2 regions of the Anaerobacillus sp. ABD4_527 genome follow, and region 2 is predicted to be linked to the other one. Evidence: a T-box and tRNA genes for the amino acid it is inferred to sense, from the RefSeq annotation. Region 2 holds a T-box; the other holds one or more tRNA genes.
The links. A T-box is a leader RNA that pairs with one kind of tRNA and senses whether it is charged. The one in region 2 lies ahead of pheS (phenylalanine--tRNA ligase subunit alpha), so its partner is inferred to be a tRNA-Phe.
Positions count from the first base shown of each region.

Region 1 (6,661 bases), 240 kb from region 2:
CATTTTCAGTCTGCTCTGATACCCGTTCATATTCTTCACCGTCCACAATTTGAATGACACCAAGACGCAATACAAGAACTGAAAATAAAATAAAAACGGACAAGAATAATATATTTAACCTTATCGGCACGTGGTTCTTTTTCTTTCTATTAGGATTCACGTTATTCTTCCTTTCAACACACAATTAGGCACCTGTAGAGTACAGGTGCCCTATCCCATATTTATTTACTATACTTAGTGATACACCAATTGTAAAGGGTATAATGAGCTATTGAACTGGCTCTACCGACTTTTCACTAAAAGTCCTAACAATCTTGAGTTTTCTGTAGAAGAAGAAAATAATGGAATGACCAATTCCTAGGATCATCAATAGTGTAGGTACGATTTGAACATCGTTTGAAATCGAGATCGCTATTAGAAACACTGTGATTGATACAACCCTTCCAAAGTTTAAATACACTTCTCTTACTACAATGTACTCAATCCTCATTTCCGCAGCATTCCAAGCTTTTCCGATCACATCGTATGTTAGTGATACATATGGAACAAACAAAACGGGATAAGCGATAGAAATACAAATGCCGTAAAGCAACAAGCGCGAGAACGTTAATTCAAATAAAAGAATAACCACTGAGACATATAGCATAATTCCTGCATATAGAATTGCTTTTATACGAAAACGTGGTTTTATTAATCTTGTCGCAAGGTAATAAACCAGGAACGAAACAGCGGAATTCACCAAACCAAATGTTCCTATCGCAAGCTCACTGCCAGTCGTAATAAATACGAGAACAGCAATGACAAAAATAAATGTTCCCTCTCTTAACCCTTGGAAGAAGTGAGCATGAAGAACATTTAGCCAATCGCTGTTCGATTTACGTTCGTTGAAAACTCGCATGAATGAAAAGTTGCCTTTCGCCGATCGCCTCTTTAAGAAAAAACTCAAGATAACCGCCGCTGAGAAAAGCAGCAGTGAGACTCCAAATATAATTTTGTACCCCGTGTATGATTCAAGACTTGAAATGACTACTCCTGCGAAAATAGGACCGATCATTCCAGCAAAAGAAGTTAGAAGTCCTAGAAAACCATTAAAAAAATCTCTCGTATCAGGCTCAGTTATTTCAAATGTTAATACATTAAACGCAAGCCAATAAAACCCAAACCCAATTCCAAGCAGTGCTCCCAATAAGACGAGTAACTGGCCAGCATTTTGCCCTAGTAGTAAAACCGTAATATAAAATAGCGCCAAAAAGATTACGCCGATTCTCAATACAATCACTCGATCCATCTTTTTAGCCCATCGTCCAGCTAAAATAAATGTAAGCGGTTGACTGATGACAACTGAAAGGTTGTAAATCGCAATATCTGCAAATTCACCTGTTTGTTTCCATAAATAAACGTTTACAAACGTATTTGAAAGAGCAATGCTCAAAGCATACAATCCGCCGATCGTTAATAATAAGAGTAGATCTTTTGTAACAGCTATATCACCCATTACGTGTTTAAGTACTTTCATGGCAAACTCCCCTTTTTTCCTCCTCCCTTATTTTGTATTAATTCTGTCTCCTTATGCGAAAGATTAGAAATGGGTAAGATGTTTTTGAAAGGAGAGTTCGATGTATTATTTTATCTATACAGGGGACGTCATTTCTCATCAAATTAAGAATACTCTTTTATCACAACTGATTTCTTTTGCTAAAAAACTTGAGCAGCCACATACATATAATGAAGAAAAAAATTCATTAACGCTGCCTACATTCTTCATATCGATCAGGGAAAATCAAATTTTTTCCTATAGCAAGTACGATTTCAATGATGGTTGTGCGATTACAGACCTTGTTATTGATTATCTCTTAGAACATCTAGGAAGCGTCTATACAAAAATAGAACCATAAAAAAAAGCCCCGACAATTCTGTCGGGGTTTTGGCTATTATTTTGCAGCTTCGTAACGCTTAGCTACTTCATCCCAGTTAACAACATTCCAGAATGCACTGATGTAATCTGGGCGCTTGTTTTGATACTTAAGATAATAAGCATGCTCCCAAACGTCAAGACCAAGAATTGGAGTAATGCCTTCCATTACCGGAGTGTCTTGGTTAGGAGTACTAGTAATTTCTAGTTCTCCACCTTTAACGATAAGCCATGCCCAGCCAGAACCAAAGCGTCCTGCAGCAGCACTAGCGAACTCGTCTTTGAAGCTCTCAAAGCTTCCGAATTTCTTTTTGATTGCTTCGCTCAAGTCACCTGATGGTTCGCCGCCACCGTTTGGACTAAGTACTTGCCAGAAAAGTGTGTGGTTAGCATGTCCGCCACCATTGTTTCTTACTGCAGTACGAATTCCTTCAGGTACAGCATCCAGGTTGCCAAGAAGATCTTCAAGGCTTTTGTCAGCTAAGTTTTCATGACCCTCAAGTGCACCGTTTAGCTTTGTAACATAAGCATTGTGGTGTTTGCCGTGGTGGATCTTCATTGTTTCTTCGTCGATATGTGGCTCTAGAGCGTTAAAATCGTAAGGTAGTTGTGGTAGTTCAAATTTAGCCATTGTAAATCTCCTCCTTTAAAAGTATGTAACCCTTGTGACTATTGCGTCACAAGTCGTGATCACAATGTATCACATTTTTACAGTAGCAGATTTATCCTCTGTTTTCAAATGTTTAACATCGTGATGTTGTCACCACTTTTATAATTCCACACATATAGAATCGTAAACATAAAAAAACCACCTACAAGGTGGTGAATCGATGTTAATATGGTGGCTCCGGACGGAATCGAACCGCCGACACGTGGATTTTCAGTCCACTGCTCTACCGACTGAGCTACAGAGCCATGTTTTTTTCTTATGTACTATTATGTTTGAAAGAGTGAACTCAAATTGTGAGTTTAGGTTGCCCCTAAAGGGACTACGATTAAAAATTAACGAAGAAGATTATTCGACGTAGTTAATTTTTTTAAATTGGTTGCGGGAGCAGGATTTGAACCTGCGACCTTCGGATTATGAGCCCGACGAGCTACCGAACTGCTCCATCCCGCGACGATATGAATGAATGAATTTCGTACTTGCTTCTATATGCTGTGCACTGTTTCTTCCTCTGCAAGGATTGCTACGATGCGTATCCGTCGAAACAACTCGCTGTGTTTCTATGAAGTTTCGCTCGTTGCTCCATCCCGCGACGATATGAAAATTTAAATTTTGTTCTTGCTACTTCCATACTTAGAAGAAAGATGGCGGAGGAAGAGGGATTCGAACCCCCGCGGGCCGTTAAGCCCCTGTCGGTTTTCAAGACCGATCCCTTCAGCCAGACTTGGGTATTCCTCCGCGTATGGTGGACCCTGCAGGACTCGAACCTGCGACCGGACGGTTATGAGCCGTCAGCTCTAACCAGCTGAGCTAAGGGTCCAATTTAAATGGGGCGACTGATGGGAATCGAACCCACGAATGCCGGAACCACAATCCGGTGCGTTAACCACTTCGCCACAATCGCCATTGTGTTAAGTTAATATGGTAGCGGCGGAGGGGATCGAACCCCCGACCTCACGGGTATGAACCGTACGCTCTAGCCAGCTGAGCTACACCGCCATATGGCTCCACAGGTAGGATTCGAACCTACGACCGATCGGTTAACAGCCGATAGCTCTACCACTGAGCTACTGTGGAATATCTCTTAACGACAAGAATAACTATACCATAGAGATTAAAAAGAAGTCAATAACTTTTGTAATATAATTTTCATTGCTGAAAAATCAGCGATGAAATTACTATAGCATGGTTTTGTCCCTTCATCAAGATTACTATAGAACATATACAAGAAAGATAACAATCATTATTGCTTGGATAGCACCTTTCATTAACGCTCCCCCAAGAAAACCAAGTAAAGATCCGACTCCTACGTTAATAGACTCTCTTAATGGTTTTCGATGAAAGATTAACTCTGCTGCAACTGCTCCAATGAAAGGACCAAGAATAATTCCAAGAAACGGTATAACGAATGGTCCAACCAATAAGCCAATTGTACTTCCCCATATGGCGGCTTTTGATCCCCCATATTTTTTGACCCCAAATAAGTTGCTAGCATAATCAGCAAGAAATAGTAACGCGGTAAATAGAATTTGAATAATCCAGAAAGAAACTGTCATTGAACTAAATTCGAAAAATACACCGTACACAATATATCCTATGTAAATAAAAAGAACCGATGGAATAATTGGATAGATTAGTCCTACAAACGCCACTACAAACGATGCTATTACGAGTACCCAGAATAAGATATCCATGGTGCCCCCCCTTTTTCTTCTATTATATAGAATAAAAAAAGTCAGGGCTAGATTAGCCCCGACTTTTTATCACTCTTCTCCGATAACTGCTTCAGCAATATTAACAGCGTGATCACCAATACGTTCTAGGTTACTGATCATATCTACAAAGACGATCCCTGCACTTCCTGTACATTCGCCTTCGTTCAACCTCAAGATATGCTGCTTACGAAGAGATCTTTCCATTTTATCAATTTTATCTTCTAATTTCACGACATCACGAGCCTTCTCAACATCCCAATTATCCAATGCATCAAATGCTTGGTGAAGAGTCGTTAGCGTAAGCTCAAACATCTGATCAAGATCTTTCATAGCTACATCCGTCATCTTCACTTTGTTACTGATCTGATAATCAACCAGCTCGACGATATTTTCCATATGATCTCCAACTCGCTCAATATCACGAACCGAGTCCATCAACATACCATGTCGAGTTGATTCCTCAGCTGAAAGAGAGGTTGCAGATAACTGAATTAAATAATCTGTGATCTTTGTGTCTAAGTTATTGATCGCATCTTCATATTGAGCAGTTTTCTCTGCACTCTTTTGCTCTTTTGAAGTGACATACTTCGAAGCTTCTTTTACACCTTTATAAGCAAATTCGCTCATACGAATAACTTCTTCTTTTGCTTGTCCAAGCGCGACAGATGGAGAACGTTCGATAAATACCGGATCAAGGTGCTTTGGCTTATACTCGATCGCAGTATCATCACCAGGAATAATTTTTGTTACTAATACAGCAAGTAATGCAATGAATGGGAACTGAATAATTGTATTAGAAACATTAAAAATACCGTGTGCAAATGCAATAGTCATTTCTGCATTTAAATTAAGTGCATTTTGGATATATGCAATGAAAGGTGTGTACAGTGATAATATAATCAAGAACACTGTAGTACCAATTAAGTTAAATATAACGTGTGTAAGTGCTGCTCTTCTTGCTGCAACTGAGGCACCAATCGATGCTAAAACAGCAGTTACTGTCGTTCCTATGTTATCTCCGAATAGAACTGGCATAGCAGCTTGTAGGGACATTGCATCCTGAGAGAATAAACTTTGCAGAACGCCAATCGTAGCACTTGAACTCTGTACGATGACAGTAAATACGGTACCGATGACTACTCCCAATATTGGGTTTTCACTCATACTAACCGTAAGATCTTGGAATACCTGAAGCGTTCTTAAAGGTTTCATACCGTTACTCATCAGTTCTAAACCATAGAATAAACCACCAAAACCAAAGATGATCTGTCCAAGATACGTTATCTTTTTGTTTTTAACAAAGAAGATCAATGCTGCACCAATAAATAGGATAGGTAGTGCGTAATCTTTGATAGGTATACCAATTATGAATGCTGTTACAGTTGTTCCTATATTGGCTCCCATTATAACTCCGATAGCCTGTTTAAGAGTCATAAACCCTGCATTTACTAGTCCTACTGTAAGAACTGTAGTGCCTGAACTGGTTTGTAACAAGATCGTAACGACTATACCTGCTAATACACCCATGAATGGGTTCGTTGTGAAGCGATCTAATATATCTCTTAATCGATCGCCCGCTGATCTTTGAAGGCCATCACCCATATACTTAAGTCCAAACAGGAAAATACCTAGACCTCCCACAAACTGAAAGATCATCTCCTGAACGTTGAGTTCCATCATTTCAACCCCTTGCACCATTTTATTTTTTTCGACAATACTCAACAAAGTCCCTTGTCTATTATCTACATCACCCTATCTTTTGTAAAGACTAAATATAGATTTTGTAATGATTTATTCACAAAGGGAATGAAAAACTTTAACCGAGTTTATTGTTCCCTAAGTGGAATATAAGCTAAACTAGTTTATGGGTTTGTGTAATCAATGGAAGGAGATTTGAATTTGAACATATTTAAACAATTATTTTACAGCCTTTATTCTCCAAAGATGATGGCGCGCTTTCGTTTTCAAAAGCTTGGCAAACCGATCTTATATGTTTTTCTTTTAATGCTTCTTGCATCCGTACCAGTTGGAATTCTAACCACCGTTACATTTACGAATGCTTACGATGAATTGAAATCCCATATAAGTGATGTTCCTGAATTTAAACTTGTAGATGGAACGTTATCTGCTGATCAAGATGAGCCGTATATCACGAAGGAAGACGGAGAAACATTTATCTTTGACGCTACTGGTGAAACAAAACCTGATGATGTAGAAGGATATAAGACTGTCATCGCATTTTTAGGAGACAGAATAATGATTAAAGACTCTGGTACATTACAGGAATTTGATTATAGTAACTTCAGTACGATGAGTTTTACAAAAAGCGATGTGATTGAACTTTCACAAACACTCGATGATTTGCTC
Region 1 covers NZ_JBSWXZ010000001.1:1,078,347-1,085,007, forward strand. The annotation lists gene ACXAHI_RS05690 (peptidoglycan D,D-transpeptidase FtsI family protein) at 1-160, opposite strand, end outside; gene ACXAHI_RS05695 (MFS transporter) at 269-1,516, opposite strand; gene ACXAHI_RS05700 (hypothetical protein) at 1,617-1,895, shown strand; gene ACXAHI_RS05705 (superoxide dismutase) at 1,932-2,543, opposite strand; tRNA gene ACXAHI_RS05710 (tRNA-Phe) at 2,752-2,827, opposite strand; tRNA gene ACXAHI_RS05715 (tRNA-Met) at 2,956-3,032, opposite strand; tRNA gene ACXAHI_RS05720 (tRNA-Ser) at 3,225-3,317, opposite strand; tRNA gene ACXAHI_RS05725 (tRNA-Ile) at 3,323-3,399, opposite strand; tRNA gene ACXAHI_RS05730 (tRNA-His) at 3,408-3,483, opposite strand; tRNA gene ACXAHI_RS05735 (tRNA-Met) at 3,502-3,578, opposite strand; tRNA gene ACXAHI_RS05740 (tRNA-Asn) at 3,582-3,656, opposite strand; gene ACXAHI_RS05745 (DUF456 domain-containing protein) at 3,791-4,273, opposite strand; gene ACXAHI_RS05750 (Na/Pi cotransporter family protein) at 4,343-5,971, opposite strand; gene ACXAHI_RS05755 (DUF1189 domain-containing protein) at 6,194-6,661, shown strand, end outside.
Region 1: it has a tRNA-Phe gene. The T-box ahead of pheS (phenylalanine--tRNA ligase subunit alpha) is inferred to sense a tRNA for this amino acid. The anticodon was not compared.

Region 2 (6,661 bases):
TTCTAAATAAAGTTGCAAAAGTACATTTCGCTAATAGTCAAAAAGCTATAAAGCTAGTTGAAAAGGCAAAGAGATCTAAATAAGACAAAAGAGCTGAAATTTTTTTTCAGCTTTTTTTTTATTTTAGCTACAGTATTCACTGAGAAGTAATACCCATCTCATTTTACAATATACTGGAAGTAGTGCAAAAAGACTGGAGGAGGATATGATGGCAATTACGTTCATTAAATTAGCTGCTGTGTACCTATTGATCGGTGTTGGAATAGGGATATTTATGGAGATGGCACATGACCATACCCTAGCAGGTTTGCATGCGCATGTTAATTTAGTTGGTTGGGCATCAATGGCTGCCTTCGGCTTGATCTATCACCAATTTGATATTTCAAACAACCTTATGGCAAAGCTTCATTTTTGGCTGTTCAACATATCCCTTCCTTTATTCATGCTAGGGCTTGGTTTCCTGCTCTATGGAAACGATTCTCTAATCCTACTCGTTATGATCGGGAGCTTTGTTTTGTTTCTATCGATCGTCTTTTTTGTAATCAATGTTCTTAAAAACCTTAAAGCATCTTCTACCTGATACCATGAAAAGGGCTGTCGAGATTTACTCGACAGCCCTTGAGTTTCAAAGAGATGCAGTATTTAGCTACGTAACGCCGCTCCAAACTGCTCTTCAACAGCTTGTAGTACGCGATCGTGTGCACTCTTCACTTCTTCTTCAGTTAGCGTTTGTTCTGGGTTGTAGTATCGTAATGAGAAGGCAAGCGACTTCTTACCATCTTCTAAATGCTCACCTTGATACACATCGAATAAATTGATATCGACTAGCTTGCTTCCACCAGCGCCTTGAATAACACGTTTTACTTCGGACGCTTCAAGCATCTCATCAACAACTAATGCAACATCACGCGTTACGGATGGAAAACGAGGAAGTTTCGCGTATTTAAGATGTTCCACGTTTGCAGTTAACATCTTCTCAAGGTTTAATTCGAACACAAATGTTTCTTTCAGATCAAGTTCCTTTTCAACTTCCGGATGAAGTTGACCAAGATAGCCGATTGCCTCACCGTCGAGATGAACAGCTGCCGTTCTTCCAGGATGTAGCTTAGGCTCTTGAGCACGAACAAAGGATAGACGATCTTGAAGTCCAAGGTCAACCGCTAGTTCTTCCACTACTCCTTTCATTACAAAGAAGTCCGCAGGCTTTTTCTCTTTCTGCCAAGGATGCTCTTGCCATAAACCAGTCATTACCCCTGCAAGATGTTCTTCCTCTTTCGGAAGCTCTGATCCTGATGGTAAGAAGACTGATGCCGTTTCATATAGTGCAATATTCTCAAGCTGGCGATTCGTATTATATTGAGCAGCTTCAAGAAGATGTGGTAATAAGCTCGTTCTTAGCTCACTACGCTCCTCACTCATTGGCATAGCTAAACGAATTGCTTCTGGTGATTCGTCTGAGAAGAAAACACGTTTTGCTGGAGATGTTAAGGAATAGGTTACTGCTTGATAAAGTCCAGCTCCTTCAAGCATGCGACGAACACGACGTCTTTTTACTTGATAATCCGTTAACTGTCCAGGTGTGCTTTCTGTAATTGGAAGGGTAGCTGGTACATTGTCATACCCATATAAACGACCAACTTCCTCGATCAAGTCTTCCGTAATCGTAATATCTGGACGACGTGGAGGAACTTGAACGGTAAACGTTCCACCGAAATTTTTATAAGAAAATTGCAGGCGATCGAAAATAGCCGCAACTTCTGATTCCGAAATTTCTGTCCCTAGTACTTGATTGATTCTAGCTACTTCCACACTTACATCTTTCGCTTCAACTTGACGAGCTCCTTGCTCAGCAACACCTCTTAAAACCGTACCGCCTGCAAGGTCCTGAATTAGCTGTGCTGCTCGTTCGCTTGCTGGAACAACACGATTGCGGTCGATGCCTTTTTCAAAACGAGAGCTTGAGTCACTACGTAGCCCTAGATCTTTTGAAGACTTGCGTACGAGCTTGCTATTAAAATAAGCAGACTCAAGCAAAACAGTCGTAGTATCTCCTTGAACTTCAGAATCTGCTCCGCCCATTACACCTGCAACTGCTACAGGAGTATGACCGTTCGTAATAACGAGATGATCACTTGATAACGTCCGTTCTGTATCATCGAGCGTTACAATCTTCTCTTCTTGTTTCGCACGGCGAATCACAACTTCTTTTGACCCAAAACGATCGTAGTCAAAAGCATGAAGCGGTTGACCATACTCGAGTAGTACAAAGTTTGTAATATCTACCACATTGTTGATCGGTCTGATTCCAGCAGAAACAAGTCTGTTTACAAGCCACTGCGGAGAAGGTTGGACGGTAACATCTTTGATGATCGTCGCGCCATAGTATGGGGCGTCTTCTTCATCTTCAATTCGAACGGACACATGATTTTCAGCACTTTCTTCTGAACGAACAAGTTCAGGTGATGGCAGTGAGATCGGACGGTTCAATACTGCGCCTACTTCATACGCTACACCGATCATATTCATTGCGTCTGCACGGTTTGGTGTTAATCCTAGCTCAAGGATCGTGTCGTTAAGATTTAAGTATTCTAGAGCATCTTCACCAGGCGTTACCTCGTCACTGAATACAAAGATTCCTTCAGCATATTCTTTTTGAACAAGCTTACTTTCTACACCGAGTTCCTGTAGAGAGCAGATCATTCCGTGCGAAGGCTCTCCACGAAGTTTCGCCTTTTTGATTTTAAAGTTTCCAGGAAGGACTGCCCCCACTTTTGCGACTGCAACATACTGCCCTTTCGCCACATTTGGAGCACCACAAATAATCTGTACTGGCTCTTCTTCTCCGATATCCACTTTACAAACCGAAAGTTTATCAGCATCAGGATGTGAAGCGCACTCAAGTACATGACCGATCACAACGCCTTTGATCCCTTTGTTCAAACTTTCTACTGTTTCAACTTCAATTCCGCCTTTGGTAATCAGTTCAGCTAGTTCATCAGCTGAATGTCCTTCAATGTCTACATACTGACTTAGCCAATTTAATGATACGAGCATTGTTTCTCCTCCTTACGCTTATATATGATTGAACTGCTTGATAAATCTGCTGTCGTTTGTATAGAAGTGACGAATGTCATCAATGCCATATTTGAGCATCGCAATTCTTTCAGGCCCCATACCAAAAGCAAATCCTGTCACTTTCTCAGGGTCGAATCCAGACATACGGAGCACATTTGGATGTACCATTCCGCCACCTAAGATTTCAATCCATCCAGTTGCCTTACAAACTGAACATCCACTTCCACCACAGTTGAAGCATGAGATATCCATCTCTACAGATGGTTCAGTGAACGGGAAGAAGCTCGGACGTAAACGAATTTCTCTTTCTTCACCAAACATCTTTTTAGCGAAAGCTTGGAGAACCCCTTTAAGGTCGCTCATACGAACGTCTTCTCCTACCATAAGTCCTTCGATTTGCATGAATTGATGTGAGTGAGTCGCATCATCAGTGTCTCGTCGATAAACTTTTCCTGGAACGATAATTTTTACCGGTCCTTCTCCGTTTAACTTCTCCATTGTTCTTGCCTGCATCGGTGATGTATGCGTACGAAGCAACGTTTCTTCTGTCACGTAGAAAGAGTCTTGCATGTCTCGCGCTGGGTGATCTTTAGGCAAGTTCAATGCTTCAAAGTTATAGTAATCTGTTTCCACTTCAGGACCTTCTGCGATAGAGAAGCCCATACCGAGGAAGAGATCTTCAATCTCCTCGATCACTCTTGTTAACGGGTGATGGTTTCCTTTATTGACAGGACGACCTGGTAATGTAATATCGATCGTCTCTTGCTTTAACTTTTCCTCTACAGCTGCTTTTTCCATCACCTGTGTTTTCTCATCAAGTTTTTCGGAAATCGCTGCGCGAATTTCGTTAGCTAACTGTCCCATCTTCGGACGTTCTTCAGCAGAAAGTTTTCCCATACCTCTTAAAATTTCTGTGATCGGTCCTTTTTTCCCAAGGTATGCTACACGAATATCTTGCAATTCCTTCATTGAAGAAGCAGATTCGATTTGAGACAATGCTTCTTCTTTAAGTGTTTGTAACCGTTCTTCCATCATTTTTACCTCCATTTCGATCTTTGTAAAAAATTGCACAACACAATTGTGACGACCTTACTCGTTTAAAAAACAAAAAAATCCTCGCCCCACGGAAAGGGGCGAAGATTTGAGTTCGCGGTACCACCCTAATTCACTGATATGGTAATATCAGCCTTGGTAAACGATAACGGTTCATAACCGGTCCGCTTTTGGGTATCAAGCGGCAACTCCAGAGTGAATTCAAAAGCGTTCCTATAGAAATGCTCTCAGTCAAGGCATTTCCTCCCTTAATAGGAAGAGGCAGTTTACTACTCTCTATCATTGTTTTTAATATAATGAAGTTCTTTATAATTATAGAAAAAAAACGCTCAGTCTGCAAGCACGATTATGAGGGCATCAGCCCATACATGAGGATTCCGGCAGCAACAGCTACATTCAATGATTCGGCACCACCGTATATCGGAATATACACCTTGTCATGAGCGAGTTCTTGGAGTTCCTTTGAAACGCCGTTCGCTTCATTCCCCATGATTACAGCAAAATACTCTGGACCCTGTAACTGATGATACGGAGTTCCACCGCTGACTTCCGTTGCGTAAACAGAAACACCAGCATCCTTTAGATCTTTCACGGCGTGGCGCAGATCCACTTTTTTAATAGGGATATGAAAAAGCGATCCTTGAGTAGAACGTAGTACCTTACTGTTATAAAGGTCCACTGTTCCTTGACCAAGTAAAACACCATCATATCCTGCGCTATGTGCCGTACGAATAATCGTACCTAAGTTACCTGGATCTTGAATTGCATCTAAAAGAATAAACTTTCCTGTACGTGCTAAACCTGATTCAGACATTTTACAGACAGCCAATATGCCCTGAGGTGTTTCAGTTGCAGTTAATTCTTTCATCACTTTATCAGTAACAGTATAGACGGTTGGTCGATCTTTAAACAGATCAATATCGAAGTCAGTGCCTTCTGAAATTATGATTTCTTGCACAAGTGCATTTGCTTTCGCTGCTTCTTCGATAATATGCGGTCCCTCGATAAGAAACAAAGATGCTTTCTCTCGTCCCTTTTTCGTCTGTAGCTTTTTCCAGTCTTTCACTTTTTGATTTTTCACAGATTCAATAAGCATAGTGCTCTCCTTCATTTTTTCAATGATTCCATTATAGACGCAAGATCGAGAAGATTCCAATGCAATTCATGAAATTCCATTCTTTCGTTCATACTAAGATTGCTTGGTATACAAGCGAAAGAGAAAGGTGAGGTGGAAAGCATGGACCTTAATTTAAGAAAAGCCATCCTTGCTAACGTATCTGGTAACAATGAGGATCAGATAGAGGCAACGATTCTCGATGCGATCCAAAGCGGTGAAGAAAAAATGTTACCAGGTCTTGGTGTCCTTTTCGAAGTCCTTTGGAAAGAAGCCCCTGAAGACGAGCGTCAGCAAATGCTCTCTTACATGGCTCAAGGCGTACAATAAGCAAAATCCGGTGGCAAACGCCACCGGATTTTGTGATAGTATCGAAAAGCGGAAGGGACCGGTTAGGCTCGACAAGCGCTGGAAGCTAATGGAATGAACACGCTTTTTGTGTTCAATCCATTAGCTGAAGCGACTCGAGAGCCTGGCCCTGTAGCTAGACATGAAAAGCGGAAGGGGGCCGTCTAAATCCGCAGGGCGTTGGAGCCTTTGTGAATGAGACGATTTTTGTCTCAATCACAAAGGTGAAACGACCGGAGGATTTGGCCCGCTGTAGCTAGACATCGAAAAGCGGAAAGGACCGATTAGGCTCGACAAGCGCTGGAGGCTTTAATTTTACAAGCGCTCCAATGATTCCGTGTCTAAACGCCAAACTCCGCTTTTCTTTTTGTCCAGCTGCACCTCGCAGAAACTACGATATTTCAATCTTTCAACAGAACACAAAAAACGTGTTCTATTTCATGAGTTCCAATATCTCCGTTTCTAAACGCGAGGTTTCACTTTTCTCTATGTCCAGCTGCGTTTCGCAGACACTACATCATTTCACAATCCCAAATGAACACAAAAAACGTGTTCTTTTGGGATTGCTCCAATGATTCCGTGTCTAAACGCGAAACTCCGCTTTTCTTTTTGTCTAGCTGCACCTCGCAGAAACTACGATATTTCACTCTTTCAACAGAACACAAAAAACGTGTTCTATTTCAAGAGTTCCAATATCTCCGTTTCTAAACGCGAGGTTTCGCTTTTCTCTATGTCCAGCTGCGTTTCGCAGACACTACATCATTTCACAATCCCAAATGAACACAAAAAAACGTGTTCTTTTGGGATTGCTCCAATGATTCCGTGTCTAAACGCGAAACTCCGCTTTTCTTAATTAAACGTAATTTCCTTCACCTTTTCGTCATCCAACTTTTTAATGACTTCAACGATGAGGTTTACAGCGTTTTCGAAGTCGTCGCGGTGCAGGATTGCTGCGTGCGTGTGGATGTAGCGTGTTGCGATGGTGATGGAAAGTGCTGGTACTCCATTTGCAGTAAGGTGAATTTTACCAGAGTCTGTTCCGCCACCTGCAATTGCATCGAACTGGTACGG
Region 2 covers NZ_JBSWXZ010000001.1:1,321,751-1,328,411, forward strand. The annotation lists gene rnhC (ribonuclease HIII) at 1-83, shown strand, start outside; gene ACXAHI_RS06990 (cytochrome-c oxidase) at 209-580, shown strand; gene pheT (phenylalanine--tRNA ligase subunit beta) at 643-3,054, opposite strand; gene pheS (phenylalanine--tRNA ligase subunit alpha) at 3,073-4,107, opposite strand; T-box leader at 4,202-4,420, opposite strand; gene ACXAHI_RS07005 (TrmH family RNA methyltransferase) at 4,475-5,224, opposite strand; gene sspI (small acid-soluble spore protein SspI) at 5,366-5,572, shown strand; gene ACXAHI_RS07015 (M42 family metallopeptidase) at 6,440-6,661, opposite strand, start outside.